DNA from 3 places in the Pseudoalteromonas sp. MMG005 genome. Region 3 is predicted to be linked to each of the others. Evidence: predicted binding sites of a transcription regulator. Region 3 holds the regulator's gene; each other region holds the start of a gene.

Region 1 (8,499 bases), on a different contig from region 3:
CCGTAACTTAGAAGACATGATTGAAAGTGGTAAGTTTAGAGAAGATTTATATTATCGCTTGAATGTTTTCCCGATTGAAAACCCTTCATTACATGAACGAGCGGATGATATTCCATTATTGTTGAAGGAGCTAATGCGCCGTGTCAATGAACAAAGTGGTACTGGTGCTAAATTTACTGAACGTGCTATTGAGAGCTTAAAAGCACATACGTGGCCTGGTAATATACGAGAGTTGGCAAATTTGGTTGAGCGTATGGTCATTATGTTTCCTGAAAAAGTGGTAGACGTCACGGATTTGCCGAATAAGTATCGACATATCGAAGTTGATGCGTTTGAGCCCGAGTACCCAGAAGAACTGCGAGAAAAAGACGCATTTAATGAACTATTTAGTGGCGGTTTTAGTGATTATGACGAAGATCCAGAACCTGAGTTTCAAGTAAGTGAACAAACGTTAGGTTCTTTACCTGCAGAAGGCATAGAATTAAAAGAGTATTTGGCAGAATTAGAAGTGAGTTTAATTTCTCAAGCCCTAGAACGATATGACTATATCGTAGCTCGCGCAGCTGAGGTTTTAGGAGTACGCCGCACGACACTGGTTGAAAAGATGAAAAAGTATAACCTTAATAAAGAGTAAATTTAGGTTAGATGTTCTTCTATATTCATATCTAGGTAGGTATCAATCACTTCCTGTTTTCTAAAACACCCATTATCATGATCATTTACCATACCACAAGCCTGCATATGCGCATATATTGTAGTAGGACCTAGGAATTTAAATCCACGCATTTTTAGATCTTTAGCAAATATAATGCTGATATCGCTCGTTGCAAGGTAATCTTCTTTGCTTGCAATATCATTAACAATAACTTTGAAGTTCACAAATTGCCATTGATAACGTGCAAAGCTGCCAAACTCTTGCTGAACTTTAATAAATGCTTGCGCATTATTGATGGTAGCGCGTATTTTTAGCCTATTTCTAATAATATCGGTGTTACTTAATAAACGCTCTACATCTGCTTCCGTCATTAGTGCAACATCTTCAACTCGAAATTGATGAAATGCATTTTTATAACCTTGACGCTTTTTTAAAATGGTATACCAGCTAAGCCCCGCTTGTGCGGACTCTAGTGTAATGAATTCAAACAACGTTTGGTCATCCATAACGGGTACGCCCCACTCCACGTCATGATATTCAATATAATCCGGCTTAGATTGGTCTACCCATAGACAGCGTGTACACATATTTTCTCTCCGAAATAGCAAGACAATGCTACTAACAGGTTGGTTCCGCGCATCATTTTTCATATCACTTCTCTGAGTGGCATGGTATTGATAGAGTGCTTTGACTGCGGTCCGTTGGTTTTTATCATTTTGATTATAAAGTACCACATATAGAGGAATTGGTATGCTTTGAATCTGTAAAGCGACGGCCTTTTCCTAATACTGAGCTTCATCTACATGACTTGTATTTCCAAGCTAATGGTGACCGTCAAAAAAATGGTAGTGTTTTTGTTGTGTAATTCATTGAAAATAAAGGAAAACAAAACTGGCATGAACTGTGCTTTATCTATGATAAGAATTTTTATTTGAGAATTTTATTATGGCTTTAGCACATATTTTAAATCCAAGCTTTACTCCACCGTCGCAATTTAATCCTTGCTTGTTACAAGAGGCCTATGTTGGTGAGTTGAGCGACCTACGCCAACAGGCGAGTTGGCTAAGTCATTTAGTTGACACAATGCCTGCTGGTGTGATCGTGCTAGATGGTCAAGGAATGGTAGCTAAAGCCAATCAAATCGCCATAGATATGTTAGGTGAGCCACTTGAGGGGGAGAAGTGGTTTAACATTATTCAACGCTCTTTTTGCCCGAAACAAGATGATGGTCATGAGGTATCTCTTAAAGATGGTCGTTTGATTAAGCTAGATATCTCAGCGCTGACCCCAGAGCCTGGGCAGCTTATCTTAATGACCGACCTCACTGAAACTCGACAATTGCAAGCAAGAATGGCGCATATGCAACGTTTGAGCGCTTTAGGCAAGATGGTGGCTTCTTTAGCGCATCAAGTTCGCACACCGCTTTCAGCAGCTATGCTTTATGCCGCAAATTTGGGCAGTAATAAAATGTTAGGCACTGCACGAATACGTTTTCATGAGAAACTTATGTCACGGCTTAAAGATTTAGAATCTCAAGTAAATGATATGCTGTTATTTGCTAAAAGTGGTGAGGAGCAAGTTGTTGAATCAGTGTCTATGCAGCAATTGTTGAGTGAAGTTAAGGCTGGATCAGATGCGATGGTATTGATGCACGAAAGTATATTAGATGTGGTGCTACCAGAGCCAGATATTGCAATAGTTGGTAATAAGACAGCCTTGGCCGGTGCGATTCAAAATTTAATTCATAACAGTATTCAAATCATTGGGATTAATGCGCATGTTGTGGTGAGTGCTAAGCGAGAACCCGGATCCGATAGAGTTAGAATCTCTGTAACAGACAATGGTCCCGGCGTTGATGAATCATTGAAAAGTAAACTATTTGAACCATTTTTTACTACTAAGAGCCAAGGTACTGGGCTTGGTTTAGCTGTGGTTAATTCTGTTGCAAACTCGCATAAAGGCAAGGTCGAAGTGAGTAATATTGAGGAAGGGGGAGCACAATTTAGTTTGTTGTTACCTATTTCATTTGATATGGAACAATTGGAGGCTGTATGAGTCATTCTATATTAGTCGTTGAAGACGATGCAGGTTTGCGTGAAGCATTGTTAGACACATTACAATTGGCTGGACTTGAATGTGTAGAAGCTGCAAGTGCTGAAGAAGCCGTAATTTTGTTAAAACAGCAACGTTTCTCGCTGGTTGTGAGTGATGTTCAAATGGGGACAATGAGTGGTATTGATTTACTGCGTACCATCAAATTAAATTACCCTGATTTGCCTGTACTAATGATGACTGCTTATGCGACGATTGATGACGCGGTTGAAGCAATGCGTTTAGGCGCGATTGATTATATGGCAAAACCTTTTGCACCAGAAGTCTTGCTTAATATGGTTAGTCGTTATATGCCAGAGAAAACGAAAGAAACAGATGGTCCGATTGTAGCAGATGCGCAAAGTTTACAGCTTTTGGAGTTAGCAGCTAAAGTTGCAAAGTCAGATGCAAGTGTTATGGTTTTAGGACCAAGCGGTTCGGGTAAAGAAGTACTTGCGCGTTATATTCATGATAAGTCTGACCGAGTAGATTCACCATTTGTTGCTATTAATTGCGCAGCCATACCTGAAAATATGCTAGAAGCAACCTTATTTGGGTACGAAAAAGGGGCGTTCACAGGTGCAATTCAAGCATGCCCAGGTAAGTTTGAACAAGCTCAGTGTGGCACTATCTTGTTAGATGAAATAACGGAAATGGAACTGGGCCTACAAGCAAAGTTACTGCGAGTTTTACAGGAAAGAGAAGTTGAAAGATTAGGTGGAAGAAAAACCATTGAGTTAAATGTGCGCGTATTAGCTACGAGTAACCGAGATTTAAAAGAAGCAGTAGCGAAAGGCACATTTAGAGAAGATCTTTATTATCGCCTTAATGTATTTCCGCTTATGTGGAAGCCGCTGCATCAACGTCCTGGTGACATTATTGTATTGGCGGAGCACTTGGTCGCGAGACATTGCAGTAAGTCGGGGAAATTAACTCCTGTGATTGATGATGGTGCTAAGAAAAAACTGCTAACTCACAATTGGCCTGGTAATGTACGAGAACTAGATAATGTTGTGCAACGAGCCCTCATTTTATTACAGGGCAATACGATATTCGCACAAGACATTTTTATTGAAAACACTGAAACTATGGATTTACCAGAACCTACACTGATAGATAATACGGTGAGTGTGGAGTTGAACTACCAGTTAGAGCGTTCTAATAATGTAGATGTCCAAAGCGAAAGTACTGATTATAAAAGTGAACTACAAGATAAAGAGCATCAGATTATTTTAGAGACACTATCACGTTACCAAGGCAAGCGTAAAGATGTTGCTGAAGTACTGGGCATGAGTCCGCGGACGTTACGCTATAAGCTGGCTAAAATGCGAGATCTAGGTATTGCTCTTCCGGCGTGACTAATTTTTATTAATGAATGGAAGCCAGCGCTGTCTGGCTTTTCTCCTGTCAATAATATGGCACTATCAAAGTGATAATTAACTCATTGATTCTTATCGATAATTAGTTGGCATGATTAATGCTTTATTCTGCGTGTAACAAATTTACAGGATCAGCACATGAATATTCAACCTAATACTTTATATCAAGAAATGCAGTCACTCGCTATCGAGGCGACACGCAATAAACCTGATGCAACTATGCCAGTACAAAGTGCCGCTACATCTTCTGCACAATTTGGTGATTTGCTATCAGATGCAATTAATACTGTAAGTGGCTTACAAAAAGATGCAAAATCTAAAGTAACGGCCATGGAGATGGGAGATCGCAGTGTCTCTCTTTCTCAAGTGATGATTGCCTCACAAAAATCTTCCGTTGCTTTTGAAGCAACGGTGCAAGTTCGCAATAAGCTTGTTGAGTCGTACAAAGAAATCATGAGCATGCCAGTATAATTTTTGGGTAGTGGAGAGTAACTGTGGCAACGAATCAATCAACTGAACTGGCTTTATCCGATGGCGCTGTAGGCGATGGCGGATCTGAAGACCAACAAGAACAGAAATCAGGCTATTTGAGTGGGTTAAGTGGCGTTGATATGTTGCGTCAAGTTACTTTGGTAATAGCATTGGCGATTTGTTTGGCGATCGCAATTTTTATCATCATTTGGGCCCGCCAACCAGACATGCGTCCTTTAGGGCAGTATCCAACAGATGAGCTTGTACAAACATTAGATTTTTTAGATGCGCAAAAGGTCGAATATGAGTTAGATGGCAACACCATCATGGTTGCTGAAAATGACTACCAAAATATTAAACTCAAAATGGCGCGAGATGGCTTTACTCAGTCGCCAAGCTCTGGTACCGATATTTTAATGCAAGATATGGGTTTCGGTGTGAGCCAGCGATTAGAAAGAGAGCGTTTAAAGCACGGTCGCGAGCAGCAACTCGCGCGTACAATTGAAGAACTTCAAGAGATTACCAGAGCAAAAGTCTTACTGGCTATCCCAAAGGAAAATGTATTCGCAAGAAGAGAAAAAAAGCCTTCTGCAACAGTTGTAATCACGCTTAAACGGGGTCGTTCTTTGGATGGAGAAGAAGTGGATGCTATTGTTGATATCGTCGCTTCAGCTGTTCAAGGGCTTGAACCGGCGCGTGTAACTGTGACAAACCAAAATGGCCGATTACTTAATTCCGGGTCACAAGATTCATTGGCTGCTCGTTCTCGTAAAGAGTATGATTTAGAACGTAAAAGAGAGCAAGAGTACTTAGAAAAAATTGATAGTATTTTAATCCCGGTAGTTGGATTAGGGAAATTTACAGCGCAGGTTGACTTAACAATGGACTTTAGCGCCATTGAAGAAACACAAAAGCGCTTTAACCCTGATTTACCGGCTGTGAGAAGTGAAACAACCTTCGAAGAAAATAATATAGGAGGGCTTGCAGTAGGGATCCCTGGTGCGTTGACGAATCAGCCTCCTGTAAATTCAAATATTCCTGAAGTTGCTGGGCAAGGCAATGGGCGTAATAATGCAAATCCAAGTAGAACGCATAAAGAAGCAACACGTAATTATGAACTAGATACCACTATTAGCCATAAGCGCCAACAAAGTGGTGTTATACGCAGGATCAGTGTTTCAGTTGCGGTTGATTATTTGGCTAAAGCAGATGCCGAGGGCACCGTAACTATGGCGCCGAGAAGCCAAGAAGAAATAAATAATATAAGACGGTTACTGCAAGGTGGTGTCGGGTTTGATATGCAGCGTGGTGATGCGCTTGAAGTTGTGACAGTGCCGTTTGTGCGAGAAGACATTTTAGAAACTGCGGAATTACCTTTGTGGGAACAAGAGTGGTTTATGAAAACAATGCGTCTTGTGATGGGAGCATTGGTTATTATTGTGCTAATTCTAGCGGTTGTAAGACCGATGTTGAAGCGCCTGATTTACCCAGATGATACATTAGAAGAGTTTGATGAAGATTCATTAACTTCAGGTGTTGACTTAGGCGATAGCACGTTAGATATGTTAAATAACGACTTTGATTCAGCAGCTGTTGGTTTCTCGTCGGATGGTACATTACAATTACCAGACTTACATGGCGATGAAGACTTACTTAAAGCAGTACGAGCTTTAGTAGCTAATGAGCCAGAACTCTCCTCACAAGTAGTGAAAGCGTGGTTAACAGAAGATGACTGATGAAGAACAAAAACAATTACCGGCAACCTTTGATGTTGAAAAACTTGATGGTGTTGATAAAGCTGCAATCTTATTATTGAGCCTTACTGAAGAAGATGCAGCTCAGATACTGAAGCACCTTGAGCCAAAGCAAGTACAAAAAGTCGGTATGTCGATGGCTGCACTAGATGATTTATCTCAGTCTAAGATTAGTGCTGTACATAATCTGTTTATTGAACAAATACAGAGTTTCAGTACTATTGGCTTCCAATCAGAAGATTTTATTCGTAAAGCATTAACCGCTGCATTGGGTGAAGATAAAGCGGCGAGTTTGATTGACCAAATTGTCATGGGTTCGGGTGCTAAAGGTTTGGATTCACTCAAGTGGATGGATTCAAAGCAAGTTGCGAATATAATTCGAAATGAGCACCCTCAGATCCAAACCATTGTTTTGTCATACTTAGAACCAGAGCAATCGGCGGAGATTTTGTCTCAATTCCCGGAGAAGGTTCGTTTAGATTTGACTATGCGTATTGCTAACTTAGAAGAAGTTCAGCCGGCCGCTTTACAAGAACTAAATGAAATTATGGAGAAACAGTTTGCCGGTCAAGCGGGCGCACAAGCAGCTAAAATGGGAGGCTTGAAAGCGGCTGCGGATATTATGAATTATCTAGATACCAATGTTGAAGGGCAATTAATGGACTCTATACGTGAGCATGATGAAGAAATGTCACAGCAGATCCAAGACTTAATGTTTGTATTTGAGAACCTATTGGATGTAGAAGACAGAGGTATTCAAGCGATTCTCCGTGAAGTTCAACAAGATGTGTTGATGAAAGCTATCAAAGGCACTGATGATGCACTCAAAGATAAGATTTTGGCTAATATGTCGAAGCGTGCAGCTGAGATGATGGCTGATGACTTGGAAGCAATGCCTCCTGTGCGAATAAGTGAAGTGGAAGCCGCTCAAAAAGAAGTACTCTCAACGGCCAGAAGATTAGCTGATTCCGGTGAAATTATGTTAGGCGGTGGTGGCGGTGAGGAGTTCTTGTAAACCATGAGTGATCCAAAGTTTTATAAAGGGCGCCCTGTTGAGGGAGAGGCATTAGATGAGTTGCTAAAAAACTGGCCGATCCCTGATGTTGCTGATGACCCTAGGAAATATGCTGGTCGTTCAACGGCGTTTGGCCAACCTTTGGAAGAAGTGTTCCAAAAGCCGGAAGAAAAAGTGAATGCAGAGCCGCAAGCACATGAGCCTGAATTTCCGACATTAACAATGGAAGAACTTGAACAAATTCGTCAAGACGCTTATGAAGAAGGGATAAAGCAAGGTCATGAACAAGGTTATATCGATGGCTTCGATAAAGGAATGACAGAAGGAAAAGACGCTGGTTATAAAGAGGGGATTGAAATTGGCAAACAACAAGGGCTGGACGATGCACAACCATTGATAGATGAGAAGCTACAGGTGCTATCTCAGTTAGTAAGCGATTTAAATTCTCCCCTGAGACTTGTTGATGAAGCGTGTGAAAAGCAACTGGTTTTTCTTGCCAATTTATTGGCGGAAGCGGTTATTTTTCAAGAAGTAAAATTAAACCCTGATGTAGTTTTATTGGCGTTGAAAAAAGGGATGGATGCGTTGCCTATCGTGCAGCAAAATGTGAAGGTGCATTTACACCCTGAAGACCTTGAGCTGGTTAAGCAAGCCTACGGAGAGGATGAGTTATCTAAACAACAATGGCAATTAACGCCCGAACCGACTTTGGCTAGAGGAGGGTGTGAGGTTAAAACGGTACAGTCATCGATTGATATGACATTAAAAACACGTATGCGAGAAATTTTGGATAAATTCTTGCATGATAGTGATATCTAACATTCAGAATCACGTAACCGGATGAGCCAAACCAATACTCTCGCAGAGCGGATCGCTCGCTACCAAGATCACATACCGCAATTCTCCGTGCCCGTAGCAGGCAGTCTAACACGTGTTGTAGGGCTAACACTGGAAGCTAAAGGGTTAATCGCACCCGTGGGAAGTCAATGTAAAATCGAAACAATTCGTGGTTTTGTCGATGCCGAAGTAATTGGTTTTAATGATGATACGTTGTACTTGATGCCAAATGACCATATTTCGGGAGTATTACCTGGCGCACGGGTTATTCCGCAATTGAATGAAACAGGGTTGCCA
Region 2 (8,499 bases), on a different contig from region 3:
GCATCTAGCCAGTCTCCATCTGATTCACTATGTGCTGAAGTGTGGGATAGTTCGTCGGGCAATTCTTGAGGATTAACCGTTTGACTGGGTGCCATAACGGTTAGCCAACGGCAAGTATTTTGTAATTGACGAACGTTTCCTGGCCAATGGTAAAGTTGCATAGCTTTTATTGAGTCTGCTGTTAGTGTCTTTGTTTCAACTTGTAACTCTTCAGCGCTGGCAGATAAAAAGTGATGTGCTAGGGCTTCAATATCTTCAGGCCTTTCTTTGAGTGCAGGTAGTCGCAGTCGAACTACATTAAGGCGATGGAATAAATCTTCACGAAACTGACCTTGTTTTACTAATTCTTCTAAGTTTTGGTGAGTTGCGGCAATAATTCGAACATCTACACTGACACTTTGGTGTCCGCCAACCCGATAAAACTCCCCATCGGCCAATACTCGCAGTAACCGAGTTTGCACATCTAATGGCATATCACCAATTTCATCTAAAAAAAGAGTTCCTTTGTTAGCTTGTTCAAATCGGCCTCGACGCATGCTGTCAGCACCTGTGAATGCTCCCTTTTCATGCCCGAATAGCTCGGACTCAACAAGATCTTGTGGGATAGCTGCCATATTCAGAGCTATGAAGGTATTATCTTTGCGCGGGCTATGGTTATGTAACGCGCCTGCGACAAGCTCTTTCCCTGTACCAGATTCACCATTTATTAATACACTCATACTTGACATAGAAAGCTTACCAATGGCTCTGAAGACTTCTTGCATGGCGGGGGCTTCGCCAATAATATCGGGGCTATCTTTCTCAGTTGGCGTACGTTTGGTTTTTTTTGCTTGTGAATTCGCTTGATAAGCCCGTTCAACAAGATCTGCGGCTTCATTTAAATCAAAAGGTTTGGCTAAATATTCAAAAGCCCCTTTTTGAAATGCATTGACAGCTGAGTCTAAGTCGGAGTGGGCTGTCATAATGATGACAGGTAAATTAGGATGACTTAAGCTTATCTCTTCTAGCAAAGCCATACCATCGAGACCGGGCATACGAACATCTGAGATTAAAACAGCAGGTTGGCTATATGATAAAGCGGTTAGAACATCTTGGCCATTGGAAAAGCATTCAGTCGTAAACCCTGCTCGTGATAATGCTTTATCGAGTACAAATCGAATGGATGCATCATCATCAACTAACCATACTGTTTTCATTTCTTGCTCCGTATACCGTTGGCGTCAGAACGGTAGATAAATATTAAATTCTGTGTGTCCAGTCCAGCTGTCATAATCAATCATGCCATTGTGCTGCTCTATCAAAGTTTGCGCGATGGATAATCCCAGTCCAGAACCTCCATCTTTATTTGTGGTCATGGGGAAAAATAATGTATCTTTTAGTTCAGGCGCAATGCCAGGGCCGTTATCCATGATTTTAATCAAAAGAGCTTTTTTAATTAGCTTTTCGCCACGTCGTAATCGATGCTTAATCCGTGTCGTTAGCGTTATGTTTCCACCTTGAGTTAGTGCTTGTAATGCGTTACGTACAATATTCAGCACAACCTGCTGAATTTTTGCTTGATCGATGTTTATGTCAGGAATACTTGGATCATAATCTTTAATTAACTTTATATTATGCTCGTTATCTAATGTGCTGAGTTTAATCACTGATTCTAAAGTTTGGTGAATATTACACGGCGCTTTATGCAGTAATTGATTAGGTCCGAGTAAACGGTCGACTAAATCGGTTAAACGGTCTGTTTGCTCGATAATTAATTCGGCACATTGGTCCCGCTCACTCTGACAACCTTCATACTGCAATAATTGCGCCGCTCCACGAATTCCACCGAGCGGGTTTTTAATTTCATGTGCTAACCCTCTTATTAATGTGCGCGCAGCGTGATATTGATGCATTTGGTTTGATGCTTGATCAAATCGCACTTCATCATCAATACGTCGGAATTCCATTAAAATATAAGTGGTATTTAATAGGTGTACTCGGCGAGCATGAAGATTTAAAGTCGCGGCTCTATTGTCGATAAACACCACGTCAACTCTATGCTGTTGGCAATCGACACCGTCTTTTAGTACATATTGATTGATTCTGGTTATATCTATGTGGTGATGGCTGAAGGTCGCGTGGAGTGATTGACCTATTAGCCTTTTAATACCTAATCCGAATAGTTCACTACTGCTTGTATTGGCATAGTGAACGATAAAGTTCTTATCGAGTAAAATAACGGACGTTGCTAAATTATGCCACAAGTCAGGGAGCAGTTGCTCATGGAGTTGTTCCATATTGGTTCACCTTAATTAGATATTGCACCAATGTAGTGCGATAGTAGCATAGCATTATTAGTGATTTTATTTCTAGGCAATACTCAAGGCGCTTAAATAGGTAACACTTTAATTATTTTATACTTTTTCTGTGTAGATAAAACGTGGTTGGATCACTTTGCGCGAGTGCTTTTCCCTGTTCATTGTAGAGCCTTAACAGTAGAGAGTGCTCCCCTCGAGGTACGTTATGTAAGACAAACGTTGTGCTTGTTTGCATAGGTCCTGTTGCTTTTCCATCTAACGTTAATTGCACTTTTAAACCATTGGAGAAGCTAGGCTGAATTTGCCCTGTAACATAGATGGTGCCAGTATTTTCTCTGAGTGTTTGCTCGTGGTTTGGTGAGGTAATACTTGCTGTATATTCAATCGCTTTTTGACTTGCTTGCGTATTGAGTATACTTGTATCAACAGCGGGCATTGTCATTGATTTATTTAACTGTATTTCTTGTGCGCCTTGCCGGGGTACATCAGAAAAGACCCAATTACCCTGCTCATCTTTCCAACGGTACACCTTTGAATCCGCTAAAACTGATGAACTAAACAATACAAAACACCCTAAAAATAAAAGCCGCATTTAGATCTTGCCTGATATCAAAAATATACTCTAATACTCTAGACTGTTGTGAATTACTTTTCCATAAAAAAGCCCGCTTTGCGGGCTTGAGAACACATATGATCTGAATACGTAATTACACGCTGTAGTACATTTCAAACTCAACAGGGTGAGTTGTCATGTTCAGTTTTTCCACTTCCTGTGACTTAAGTGCAATATAAGCATCAATTAAGTCATGAGTGAATACACCACCTTGTACTAAAAATTCACGATCAGCATCAAGACACGCTAGCGCTTCATCAAATGAGGCTGCCACGGTTGGAATTTCAGCAGCTTCCTCAGCTGGTAGGTCGTATAGATCTTTATCCATCGCATCACCAGGGTGGATTTTATTTTTAATCCCGTCAAGGCCTGCCATAAGCATTGCTGAGAATGCAAGATATGGATTAGCTGTTGGGTCTGGGAAACGAACTTCTATGCGTCGAGCGCGCTCTGAAGGGACGACTGGAATACGAATCGAAGCAGAACGGTTACGTGCTGAATATGCAAGCATGACCGGTGCTTCAAACCCAGGTACTAAACGTTTGTATGAGTTAGTTGACGCATTGGCAAATGCATTAATTGCTTTAGCATGCTTGATGATGCCGCCAATGTAATAAAGAGCATCTTCAGATAAACCGCCATATTTATCACCAGCAAATAAGTTTTTGCCGTCTTTAGCAAGTGATTGGTGACAGTGCATACCTGAACCATTATCACCAACAACAGGCTTAGGCATGAATGTTGCTGTTTTACCATATAAATGAGCCATGTTATGAATAACATACTTCATTTCTTGAATCTCATCAGCCTTTAACACCATGGTATTAAAGCGCGTCGCAATTTCATTTTGACCAGCGGTAGCTACTTCATGGTGGTGGGCTTCTACTACTTGACCCATTTCTTCCAGTACCAAACATGTCGCACTACGCCAATCTTGGAAATCATCAACTGGGGCAACAGGGAAGTAACCCCCTTTAACGCCTGGGCGGTGACCAGTATTACCATCTTCATATGCTTTATCTGAGTTCCAAGCTGCTTGTTTAGAATCAATCTTGTACATTGAGCCAGACATATCAGTTTTATACTTAACATCGTCAAAAACAAAGAACTCAGGCTCAGGCCCAAATAAAACCGTATCTGCAATGCCGGTTGAGCGCATATATTCTTCTGCTCGTTTTGCAACAGAGCGAGGATCACGTTCGTATCCTTGTAATGTTGCTGGCTCAACAACATCACAACGAACAATCATCGTTGTTTCTTCAGCAAATGGGTCAAGTTTAACAGAAGCTGCGTCAGGCATTAAAACCATGTCAGATTCGTTAATGCCTTTCCAGCCAGCTATAGACGAGCCATCAAACATTTTGCCATCTTCGAAGAAGTCTTCATCGGCTTGGTGATGAGGAATTGAAACGTGTTGCTCTTTACCTTTGGTATCTGTAAAACGTAAATCTACAAACTTAACGTCATTTTCTTTAATAAAATCTAAAACCGATTGTGACATGTGTCCTCCGACTCGATGGGTTATTATTTTGTGTAGCATTATATTGATGCGACTTGTCTTACCTTAAGCGTATTTCATGCCAAATATTTAAGGTGTTGATTTATCTTAATATAAATTAAATTTAAATTAGGCTTTATGTATTTTTGCACCATTTTGGTGCGGTGTTGTTTCGTAATGGTGCGTGCCAGCATGTAACGCGCTAGTATGGTGCGTAGTAAAATAAGCTTAGTATTATTTATTAGTAGTGCAATTTATAGACCTGAAAACCCTCTAAAAAATACAATGACTTGATAAAGTCATAAAATTTATGTTGGATAAACTTTCATCCATCGCCGTAATAAGGGATAATGTGCGCCGTTTAAATCCTATATTGGGACATCTCTGGCGCGCCAACATTTAGTGAAATCGCGTAGATCGACTAGGATCACTGAGATTCAACTTTCTCTGAGTAATTATATGAGCATCGAAAAGTTAAGAAATATTGCGATTATCGCACACGTTGACCACGGTAAAACAACCCTAGTTGATAAGTTGCTAGAGCAATCAGGCACACTAGAAACACGCGGCGGCAACGAAGAGCGTGTAATGGATTCAAATGATATCGAAAAAGAGCGCGGTATCACCATCCTTGCAAAAAATACTGCGATTGAGTGGAATGATTACCACATCAACATCGTAGATACTCCAGGACACGCCGATTTTGGTGGTGAAGTAGAACGTGTACTTTCAATGGTTGATTCAGTTCTTCTATTAGTAGATGCGCAAGAAGGTCCAATGCCGCAAACGCGTTTTGTAACGCAAAAAGCATTCGCATTAGGTCTTAAGCCAATCGTGGTAATTAACAAGATTGATAAGCCAGGTGCACGTCCTGATTGGGTTATGGATCAGGTATTTGATTTATTCGACAACCTTGGTGCAACGGACGAGCAGCTAGATTTCCAAGTTATTTATGCATCAGCAATCAATGGTTGGGCGACATTAGATCTTGATAATGAATCAGATAACATGCAACCAATGTTTGAAGCGATTGTAGAGCAAGTTGAAGCGCCAGATGCTGATCCAGCAGGTGACTTCCAAATGCAGATCTCTCAACTTGATTACAACTCATATATCGGTGTTATCGGTGTAGGCCGTATTAAACGCGGTTCTGTTAAGCCTAACCAGCAGGTTACAATTGTGGGTGCTGATGGTGCAACGCGTAATGGTAAAGTTGGCCAAGTAATGAGTTACTTAGGTCTTGACCGCCACGAAGCTGCTGAAGCACAAGCCGGCGACATCATTGCAATCACAGGTCTTGGTGAACTGAAAATTTCAGACACTATCTGTGACGTAAATGCAGTAGAAGCATTGACTCCGTTATCAGTTGATGAGCCGACAGTAACAATGACGTTCTCTGTAAACACTTCGCCGTTTGCTGGACAAGAAGGTAAGTTTGTTACTTCACGTAATATCCTTGAGCGTCTTGAAAATGAATTAGTTCACAACGTAGCACTACGTGTTGAAGAGACTGAAAACCCTGATAGCTTCCGCGTGTCTGGTCGTGGTGAATTACACCTAGGTATCTTGATTGAAAACATGCGTCGTGAAGGTTACGAGCTAGCTGTTTCTCGTCCAGAAGTAATTCTTCGTGAAGTGGATGGTCAGTTAGAAGAACCGTTTGAAACAGTAACAATTGATGTTCAAGATGAGCACCAAGGTTCAATTATGGAACAACTTGGTCTTCGTAAAGCAGAAATGACGGATATGGCTCCAGATGGTAAAGGCCGTGTGCGTATGGATTTCATGATGCCTTCACGTGGTTTAATCGGTTTCCAAACTGACTTTATGACGCTGACATCAGGTTCAGGCTTAATGTACCATACGTTTGACCACTATGGCCCATACAAAGGCGGTACTATTGGTAAGCGTAAGAATGGTGTATTAATTGCGAATGCAACAGGTAAAGCGCTAACTAACGCATTATTCAACCTTCAAGAACGTGGTAAGTTGTTTATTGGACACGGTGTAGAAGTCTACGAAGGTATGGTTATCGGTATTCATAGCCGTGATAACGACCTGACAGTTAACGCGCTTAAAGGTAAGCAGTTAACGAACGTTCGTGCATCAGGTACTGATGAAGCACAAACACTTGTACCACCTATCAGAATGTCTCTTGAGCAGGCGCTTGAGTTTATCGATGATGATGAGCTGGTAGAAGTTACACCTGAAAATATCCGTATTCGTAAAAAGTTATTGACTGAAAGTGAGCGTAAGCGTGCTGGTCGTCAACTTAAAGACTAATATCGAATAGAGATTTAAAAAATGCCGCTCTTATGAGCGGCATTTTTGTAGCAAATTATTTTCTAAAAAATAATATTTACATTTACCTTGGTAATTGGTGATATTCAGGAGCTAAGGTTGTATGGGTTAGAATAACCCATATGTCTCCGTTTCTTCTGGTTCATAGTCTTTGAGGTGTTCAGGTCTGAATATTGCGCTCGGGTCAATGACAACACTGTGTGTTTCTCCTCGTTTAATCAGTCCCCGCATCATTTTTTTCGTCTGTGCATCAATTTCAAAACCAATATTCGTTAGTTCACTCAATGATTTAATTTCATTTTCATTGCAATGAATATTATCCTCTACTTGGTCGACTAATAGACCTATGTGAGGTTTCTGGCCATCTTCGGTGGTAAACACAATGATAGGCTTATGATCTAGGGTTATTTGCTCTCTGGCCGACTCAAATAAGCGTATCAGCTTTGTGTAAGTTGTTGATTTCTCTTTTGATAGTAGTCGTTTTGCTTCTTCCTGTTGGCTGTTGTTTACTAGCGAAAATAGTTGCTCTGGAAGTGAATATAGTTGTGAATGTGGCTGTTCAAAACGCGATAAGATAGCTTTTAGATCATCGTTATCTGTTTGGAAGTGATAAAACCATTTACCAAACTCACTGTGCTTGGCATCGCGTGCGCCTTCAAAAGCTGCCCCATTAATAATACTGTGTTCAAGTGCTTGAAACCAAGATTTATGTTCTTGTTCATACTGTATAAGTAAATCAATTAGTGCACGATTAATATCTTGTGAAGATTGATTGTTAAGGATCAGGCCCAAGTCAAAAATAGGAGTGGGAGTCCCCATGTAATCTTTTACCCCTAAAAAGCTAGGGTTTCCATTCGGTAAAGAGGTTAGGTTCCCTTCATAACGTTCTGTGAGCAAAATATCCAATATTTTAAGAGATATGGTTTTTTGTCCAACTCGAAAGTTTATTAAATCCATGTTCGCCTCTAAAAAATTATAATTATGTTTTAAGAATAGAACATTATGATGAATATGAGCGGAAAACCGGTAATTTCTTTTCAGCAGATGTTAGGTTAAATAGTTCTTGTAAATCAGCATCATGTTCAAGCATTAAGGAGAGCTTATCTAATATGCATTGGTCGCTAAACGTAAGAGGGCATTGCGTTGCAGCTTTACTAAATAATAGTGCATTTAAATAGCCTTCAAAAAGCACATGATCAATCTTAACGTTAGGGTATGCTGCTGCGTGGGTACGGAATGTGTTACATAATCGTGCTGAACAATTATATGGATTGGGCACAACTTCAGTGATCATAAGCAGTTGAGATGACTTTATTCTGCTAAGTAGCTCTTTACTAGAAGCAAACGACACACTGGTGTAATCTGCTTTAACACCGCGTAATTGTGCCCTATTTATAAATTTTGCCAATGGCTTGTACGTTCCTATCAGCGCTACTGCGGTTGCTCTAGATGCTTTAATTTTACTGAGTGCTTTATCTACATTACTAGAGTTACGGCGAAAGCGAGTGATCACGGAAGGGGTTAAGCCTCTATCTGCGAGTACTTTTGTGAGGCTTTTCTCTAATGTAATACCAAATTCATCAGCTTGAATAAACAAAGCAATATTTTTGTGCTTTCTTTCATTCACTAAGTAGTTTATTTGCTCTTCGGCTTCATCAAAATAGCTAGGTCGTAAGTTGAATATTTTAAGCGTACGGTTGTTGCGTAAAAAGTCAGCGCCAGAGAAAGGCATCAATAGAGAAATTTTGCTGTGCTCTAGTAGTGGACGGATCGCTGAAATCGTCGGTGTG
Region 3 (8,499 bases):
TTTTGTAATATAACATGTCTCTTTCAATGTTACCGAGCCCCCTTGCTATCAATATGAACAACCTCCTTTTATTTATACTTTTTTTGTCGCATTTGTTACTATTTGCATCAATGACACTTTATCACTTGGCATAATTTTAATGGTTCTATCTTTTATTGTCCTCATTCTTGGTTTTGCAGCTCTAGTCTGGAGTGCTGATCGTTTTGTTTTTGGCGCGGCTGCACTCGCTCGTAACTTTGGAGTACCAACATTGATAGTCGGCTTAACAGTCGTAGCAATGGGCTCATCAGCACCTGAAATGATGGTAGCAGGTCAAGCGGCTTTGGCTAATAAAACGGATACAGCTGTTGGCAACGCGATAGGCTCAAATATCGCAAACATTTTACTCGTATTAGGGATCACTGCGTTATTACGTCCTTTATCTGTTAGTTCAGGGATCCTCAAGCGTGAAATGCCGTTACTTGTCATTGTCTCATTAGCAGCGTGGTTCATCGTAAGCGATAATTACTTCAGTTTGATTGAAGGTTCCCTACTATTAGTCGGCTTTGTACTATTTTTACTGACGTTAATCATCATCACAAAACAAACAGGCAATCAAAACGACCCCCTAGTTAATGAAGCTTGTGACGAAGTACCTGAAAATATCCCTACGAAGAAAGCAGTATTTTGGTTAGTCGTTGGTATGGTATTGTTACCCGTCAGCTCACACTACCTTGTTGGTTCAGCTGTAGATATCGCAAAATTTTTTGGCATGAGCGACTTATTAATTGGGCTAACAATCATAGCGATCGGAACCAGTTTGCCTGAACTTGCTGCATGTATTGCTGGCGTATTAAAAAAAGAAGATGACCTCGCTCTTGGTAACATCATCGGCTCTAATATCTTTAACATACTCGCGGTTTTATCCATTGCAGGCATTTTAAACCCAGCTTCTCTAGATTTGAATATTGCACAGCGAGACATCTATATCATGTTAGCAGCCACTGTCGCGCTTATTCTTATGAGCCTAAGTTTCACAGGGTCTCGACAAATAAATCGTATAGAAGGAGGGCTATTATTAGCCGCTTTCATTAGCTATATGTATTACATTATTTCATTCTAGGAAGTCACTGATGAGCCAAATAAATTTTTCTAAGACTGCACGACAAGTGATCAAAATTGAGCGCCAAGCTATAGATGAAATCACGCAGTATATCGATGAGAGCTTTGAAGCTGGCTGTGAAACTATCTTTAATTGTATCGGTAGAACGATAGTCATTGGCATGGGAAAATCAGGTCACATTGGGAATAAGATTGCAGCCACATTTGCCAGTACTGGTACCCCCGCTTTTTTTGTTCACCCTGGAGAAGCCAGTCATGGTGATTTAGGCATGATCACCAAAGAAGATGTTGTCCTGCTGATCTCTAATTCAGGTGAAACGAGCGAAATATTGAGTATCATACCTGTGATTAAGCGCATTGGCGCAAAAACGATCGCGATGACCGGTAATTCGCACTCAACCATTGCTAAGTTAGCCGATGTACATTTATGTATTGCCGTATCGAAAGAAGCCTGCCCATTAGGACTTGCTCCAACAGCTAGTACAACAGCAACATTGGTAATGGGTGATGCACTCGCCGTCGCTTTGTTAGAGGCTAGAGGCTTTACAGCCGATGATTTTGCACTTTCTCACCCTGGTGGTGCATTAGGGAAAAGACTATTACTGACCATCGATGACATCATGCACAAAGGCGCCGAAGTACCCGTAGTGACTGTTCAAGACACGGTAAAAGCTGCGCTTTTCGAGATGTCAGCCAAAGGATTAGGAATGACAGCCGTAATTAACTCTGAATCTCGCTTATGTGGTATTTTTACAGATGGGGATTTAAGGCGAATCATTGAACAAAGAATTGATTTACATAACGCACTCATTAGCGAGGTAATGACTAAAAGCTGTGCAACCGTACATGCAAATATTCTTGCAGCTGAAGCATTGAATATAATGGAAACGAAACGAATTAATGGTTTAATTGTCATAGATGATAACCACTACCCGGTCGGTGCTTTAAATACGCAAGATTTACTACGAGCAGGAGTTTTATAATGCAATTCTCAGACTTATATCAACCTATCAGTAATGTTGCGTACAGCAAGGCTGCTAATATTAAGCTACTGATATGTGATATTGATGGCGTTTTTTCTGACGGTCGGATTTACCTTGGCAACAACGGTGAAGAATTAAAAGCATTTAATACAAAAGATGGGTTTGGCATCAAAGCTCTAATCAATAGTGGCGTGCAAGTTGCCGTTATTACTGGCCGGCATTCACAGATTGTTCAGCAAAGAATGACTAGCTTAAACGTACAGCATATTTATCAAGGCCAAGAAAATAAACTGCAGGCATATGACACACTAAAGCAAGCATTAGATTTACAAGATGAAGACATCGCTTATATCGGAGATGATGGCCCTGATTTGCCCGTCATGCAATTAGTGGGCTTTTCAGTTGCAGTTAACGATGCCCACCCTCTTATAAAGCGCGTTGCGCATTATACAACCATGTTACCTGGAGGGTTTGGTGCTGTACGTGAATTAACCGATTTGATTATGTTAGCACAAGGTCACTCGTTAGGTACCACTGGAACAAGCACATGACCATAAATCGAATTGCATTATTGATTATCTTTTCAATGATTATGGGATGGTTGTGGTACCCTTACTTCACCCACCCCCCCTCATCAGAAAACGGTACCAGTGATGTCATTGCTAAGCCAGATTATATAGCAACACAATTACAACAAACAATTTATGATGAAACGGGTATTCGTAGCCATACAGTAACTGCGGATAAAATGGAATTATATCAAGAGCTTGGCTTTAGCCATTTTGAAGCACCTATTTTTACTTTATATAACGGGCCTAAAAACTGGAAAATCACAGCAACTGAAGCCACATTATACGAAAATAACATACTCATTTTGGAAGGTAATGTTGTGGCGCAAAATCTAACAGATAAAGCCATGATTACACATATCAACGCGGACCATATTCGAGTTGAAATTATCAATAAACTAATGCAATCGGAGCAACCGGTAGAAATCACAGGTCCAGACTTACTCATCACAGGTAAAGGTCTGCACGCCGATTTAAATACCGATGTTATAGAGCTAATTAACCATACTAGAACCATTTATTATGACCAATAGATTAATAGTCACCGTAGCCTTTATTGGGCTTACATTCAGCAGCGCGCTTGCGGCCAACAATAATGACTTTGCATCACAAGTATCAATTAAAGCAGGCAAGCAAACCGCACAATTAAAAACCAACATTGGTATTTTTGAACAAAATGTTGAAATTATACATGGTAATAGACAAATTAACGCTGATCGCCTAGAAGTGCATAGACGGGCTGAATTAGGAGAAAATAAACAACTGCTTGTCGCTACAGGTAATCCAGCGCGTTTTACCGAGACACAAGCTGATGGCACCGTATTAAGTGCCACGGCGAGTGAGGTTCGATATGATGTAGCGAATAAAAAGCTGACAATCAAAGGTGATGCAGAAATTAACCAAGCAGGCCAAATCATAAAAGCACAATCCATAATTTACGATATGGATAAACAATTAATAAATGCTGAAAAAGGTAATGAAAATACTGGCCGAGTGCACACAATTCTAGTCCCAGAAAAAAAATCGAATAAAGAACAAGGCAAATAATAAATGAGTACTTTGACTGCAACCGCTTTGGCTAAAAGCTACAAAGGACGACAAGTCGTAAAAAATGTCAGCCTTGCCGTCGAGGCAGGCAGTATTGTTGGCTTGCTAGGCCCCAACGGGGCAGGTAAAACGACCAGTTTTTATATGATTGTTGGATTAGTGCCAAGCGATAACGGTACCGTAACCATTGATGACCACGATATCACCCTGTTACCGATGCACAGTCGAGCAAGGCTAGGCATAGGTTATTTACCGCAAGAATCTTCCATCTTTCGAAAGTTAACCGTTTACCAGAACTTAATGGCTATTTTAGAAACTCGTAATGAACTGAGTAAACCTGATCGAGAGCAAATTCTTAATGAATTATTAGATGAATTCAACATCCAACATATACGTACAAGTCAAGGTATGGCATTGTCAGGAGGTGAACGTCGAAGAGTCGAAATTGCTCGCGCTTTAGCCGCAAACCCAAAATTTATCCTGTTAGATGAGCCTTTTGCTGGTGTTGACCCAATTTCGGTGTTAGATATAAAGAAAATTATCGAACATTTAAAAAAACGCGGTATAGGTGTTCTGATCACAGATCATAATGTACGAGAAACACTTGATGTGTGCGAAAAAGCATACATAGTTTCACATGGTGAATTAATTGCATCAGGTACTCCAGAACACGTGCTAGCCGATCAAACTGTTCGAGATGTCTACCTAGGTGAACAATTCAGGCTATAGTTATAGTATCTAGGTAATTTTAATAATTGATTAATAGAAAGGATTGTTAGAGATACATGAGGCAATCGTTACAGCTGCGCATGGGTCAGCAATTAACCATGACACCCCAATTACAACAGGCTATCCGCTTGTTGCAATTGAGCACGCTAGATCTCCAACAAGAAATCCAAGAAGCCTTGGACAGCAACCCATTACTGGAAGTTGAAGAATCAGAGCATGAAAACGACAACGAAAATATAGAAAAAGAACATAAAGAGCTCTCGAAAGAAGAATCTAATTCAGACAGTATTGAAGAAGCTCCAGTCAGTGACTATGAGCTTGATGCAGACGCGGCTATGAGTAAAGACACTGTTAGCGAAGAACTTGCGATGGATGTCACATGGGATGAATACATGAGTGCTGCACCAGCAACAAGCAGCGGCCCTATGCCTGAAGACGAAAACATGTACCAAGGCGCAACCACCGAATCGCTCCATGAATACTTAATGTGGCAACTAGAACTGACCCCGTTTAGTGATACTGATAGAGGGATCGCTGTCGCCATTGTGGAAGCCGTGGATGATGGTGGTTTATTAACCTTATCGACCGATGAAATCTTAGAAAGCCTTAATGACGAGAGTTCAGAAGATGCCATTGAACTTGATGAAATTGAGGCTGTCCTGAAACGCATTCAATTATTTGACCCCGTCGGCATTGCTGCTCGTAGCTTGCAAGAATGTTTATGTATCCAGCTTAATCAGTTTGATAAAAGTACACCTTGGCTGGAGCATACTAAACACGTGCTCACCGAACACATTGACTTACTTGCAAGTCGAGACTATCGAACGCTCATGAAAAAGACTAAGCTGAAAGAGTCCGATTTAAAAGAAGTTATGACTCTAATACACAGCTTAAATCCAAAACCTGCGGCCAGTATCATCCGCGAAGAGTCTGAATATGTCATACCTGATGTCTCTGTGAAAAAAGTGAAAGGCCGATGGTTAGTTGAATTAAACCCTGATTCAATGCCGAAAATTAGAGTCAATGATCACTATGCGGCGATGTCTCGTTCAATGAAATCAAGCACTGATAGTCAATTTATTCGCTCGCATTTACAAGAAGCTAAATGGTTTATTAAAAGCTTAGAAAGCCGCAATGATACGTTAATGAAAGTAACTAATTGCATTGTGCAGCAACAACAGGCATTCTTTGAACATGGCCCTGAAGCAATGAAACCTATGGTGCTAAATGATGTGGCTGAAATGGTAGAGATGCATGAATCCACTATTTCACGTGTCACAACACAAAAATATATGCACACACCTAGGGGCATTTTTGAGTTGAAATATTTCTTCTCGAGCCATGTGAGTACCGAAAACGGAGGTGAATGCTCTTCCACAGCGATTAGAGCATTGATCAAAAAGCTCATTGCCGCCGAAAATACTGCTAAGCCATTAAGTGATAGCAAAATTGCGGATATATTGGCAGAGCAAGGAATCAAAGTGGCCCGACGTACGATAGCAAAATATCGGGAGTCGTTAGCCATTCCACCGTCGAATCAGCGTAAAAGCTTGATATAAGACGTAATACCAAAGAAGGAAAATGCTTATGCAACTAAATTTAACTGGTCGTCACGTAGAAGTAACTGAATCACTAAGAGACTATGTCAACACCAAGTTTGCGAAGCTAGAAAGGCACTTTGATCATATCAATAATGTGCATGTGATTTTAGATGTTGAAAAACTCGTACAAAAAGCCGAAGCGACCTTACACTTAAGCGGAGCAGAAGTATTTGCCTCTACCGAGCATCAAGATATGTATGCTGCTATTGATGGTTTGGTTGACAAGCTAGACAGACAAGTAATCAAACACAAAGAAAAGCTTACTCGACATTAACCATGAAACTTAGCTCAATAATCAACAAGGACTGCAGTAAAGCTGCGGTCCTTTTTAATAGCAAAAAACGTATTCTCGAATACGTTAGCGAACTTACACATGAACAGTTACCCCACCTAGAACAGCATGATGTTTTATCTGCGCTCATGTCACGAGAGAAGCTAGGCAGTACTGGAATTGGTAAAGGCATCGCTATTCCACATGGCAGAATGCAAGGTATCGAACAAGTTTTTGCGATGATATTAGTTAGTAAAAAATCGGTTCCATTCGATGCCATAGACAATCGTCCAGTCGATATTTTTGTTGCACTCATTGTACCTGAAGGTGATAATCAACAGCATCTGAAAACACTCGCTGCAATTGCTGAAAGCTTAAAAGATAAAGAGTTCTGTAAGCAATTGAGACATGCCAGCAATGATACCGAGCTCTATAGTATTATTAAGGCTCAAGATTAGTAAATAGGGGATAATTGTGGAATTAATCATTATTAGTGGTCGCTCTGGTTCTGGGAAGTCCGTTGCATTAAGAGTGTTAGAAGATTTAGGCTACTATTGTGTTGACAATATTCCGGTCAATTTACTTCCGTCTTTGGTTAGAAGCGTGTCTGAGAGCTATGACAAAATTGCAGTCAGTATTGATGTGCGTAACTTGCCAAAACAACAGCAAGAGTTCAACGATATTCTTGAGTATTTACCAGGGTTTGCTAATCCGATATTATTTTACTTGGACAGTGATGATCAAACATTGATCAAACGCTTTTCTGAAACTCGCAGGCTACACCCACTCTCTATAAATAACTTACCGTTAGATCTAGCCATTAAAGAAGAAAAGCAGCTATTGGATGTACTGATCACCAGTGCCGATGTATTTATTGATACAACCGACCTCAGTGTCCACCAGTTAGCTGAATCTATCCGTGAGCGGATTTTAGGTAAAAAAGATAAACAACTAATTATTACCTTTTTATCTTTTGGCTTTAAACACGGCATGCCAAAAGATGCTGATTATGTGTTTGATGCACGCTTCCTGCCTAACCCTCATTGGGAACCAGAACTAAAACCACTAACGGGCTTAGATCAACCCGTTCAAGAGTATTTAGCTGGGCATAGCATCGTACAAAAATTCACTTGGCAAATTCAAACTTTTGTACAAACGTGGTTACCTCATCTTGAACGTAATAACCGCAGTTATCTTACCATCGCTATCGGCTGTACAGGCGGGCAACATCGCTCTGTGTATTTAGCGCAAACAATTGGAGAAAGTTTTCAACGATCTCATCCAAATGTTCAGATCCGTCATCGTGAGCAAAACAATTAATACAATGTGTTATGAGGATACTTTCTTAATTCAGAATAAGTGTGGTCTGCATGCCAGAGCCGCAACAGTACTGGCACAACTGGCCATCAAGTTCGACGCAAAAATTACCTTATACCAAGATGATAGAGAAGCTGCTGGCGACAGTGTTTTGGCATTACTTTTGTTAGAAAGTAGCCAAGGGAAATACGTAAGGATCAAGTGCGAAGGGCCTGATGCTCAATCTGCCTTAAACGCGATTGGTACCTTGATAGAACAAAAATTTCACGAGCAAGAATAACTTTCCAAGCACAAGAAGTTAATATTATTACCTCTCTCTCACATGGCAACACACTCTAAAGTACGTTAAACTCTCAAGCCAAAGGCTGCGTACCTCTGCACCACTCAATTTCTTATTATATAGTATAAAATCACCTGGGTACGCGTAAAGATACTAACAAAACAACATAATTAGGACGCCTATGCCTGAAGCGCTTGAACAAGATTATACGCTACAACAACTCCAGCAAGTCACGCTTGCGCTTAATAGTGGACAATTTGTTCAAGTCAGGCGAATTTTAGCAGAAACAGCTCCATGTGATACGGCCCTATTACTTGAGTCTTCACCGCACAAAGTCCGTACCCAGCTTTGGAAGCTGGTCGACCCTGATATACAAGGTGACGTACTGGAAGAACTGTCTGAAGATGTGCGTCTTGGCATTATCGCAAAAATGGACCCTGAGCTTATTGCCGCCGCTACGGAAGATATGGGTGATGATGACTTAGGAGAAGTACTACGGGGCTTACCTGATACCATCTACCTCGACGTTGTCGGTAGTATGGACACACAAGATCGTGAACGTGCCACTCAAGCGCTATCGTATCAAGAACGCTCTGCTGGC

The links. Region 3 encodes sigma-54, which starts transcription at its own class of promoters, with help from an activator protein. Its sites were predicted from a motif close to GTTGGCACGNNNNTNGNNT; they were not measured.
Region 1: a site for sigma-54 is predicted at 4,211-4,229, ahead of fliE (flagellar hook-basal body complex protein FliE). Genes of this name have one in related genera too.
Region 2: a site for sigma-54 is predicted at 4,477-4,495, ahead of glnA (glutamate--ammonia ligase). Genes of this name have one in related genera too.

The regions. Positions count from the first base shown of each region.
Region 1 is NZ_JAGJEK010000014.1:118,545-127,043, forward strand. Features, by position in the region: gene J8M01_RS12640 (sigma-54-dependent Fis family transcriptional regulator) at 1-634, shown strand, start outside; gene J8M01_RS12645 (DNA-3-methyladenine glycosylase I) at 637-1,242, opposite strand; gene J8M01_RS12650 (ATP-binding protein) at 1,601-2,710, shown strand; gene J8M01_RS12655 (sigma-54 dependent transcriptional regulator) at 2,707-4,104, shown strand; gene fliE (flagellar hook-basal body complex protein FliE) at 4,264-4,596, shown strand; gene fliF (flagellar basal-body MS-ring/collar protein FliF) at 4,620-6,332, shown strand; gene fliG (flagellar motor switch protein FliG) at 6,325-7,365, shown strand; gene fliH (flagellar assembly protein FliH) at 7,369-8,184, shown strand; gene fliI (flagellar protein export ATPase FliI) at 8,206-8,499, shown strand, end outside.
Region 2 is NZ_JAGJEK010000001.1:426,109-434,607, reverse strand. Features, by position in the region: gene glnG (nitrogen regulation protein NR(I)) at 1-1,196, opposite strand, end outside; gene glnL (nitrogen regulation protein NR(II)) at 1,221-2,276, opposite strand; gene J8M01_RS02050 (DUF4124 domain-containing protein) at 2,389-2,889, opposite strand; gene glnA (glutamate--ammonia ligase) at 3,005-4,411, opposite strand; gene typA (translational GTPase TypA) at 4,868-6,691, shown strand; gene J8M01_RS02035 (CZB domain-containing protein) at 6,818-7,666, opposite strand; gene J8M01_RS02030 (ABC transporter substrate-binding protein) at 7,710-8,499, opposite strand, start outside.
Region 3 is NZ_JAGJEK010000020.1:69,015-77,513, forward strand. Features, by position in the region: gene J8M01_RS16360 (calcium/sodium antiporter) at 140-1,102, shown strand; gene J8M01_RS16365 (KpsF/GutQ family sugar-phosphate isomerase) at 1,113-2,084, shown strand; gene kdsC (3-deoxy-manno-octulosonate-8-phosphatase KdsC) at 2,084-2,635, shown strand; gene lptC (LPS export ABC transporter periplasmic protein LptC) at 2,632-3,186, shown strand; gene lptA (lipopolysaccharide transport periplasmic protein LptA) at 3,176-3,700, shown strand; gene lptB (LPS export ABC transporter ATP-binding protein) at 3,704-4,429, shown strand; gene J8M01_RS16390 (RNA polymerase factor sigma-54) at 4,486-5,988, shown strand; gene hpf (ribosome hibernation promoting factor) at 6,017-6,304, shown strand; gene J8M01_RS16400 (PTS sugar transporter subunit IIA) at 6,307-6,759, shown strand; gene rapZ (RNase adapter RapZ) at 6,776-7,621, shown strand; gene J8M01_RS16410 (HPr family phosphocarrier protein) at 7,626-7,898, shown strand; gene mgtE (magnesium transporter) at 8,080-8,499, shown strand, end outside.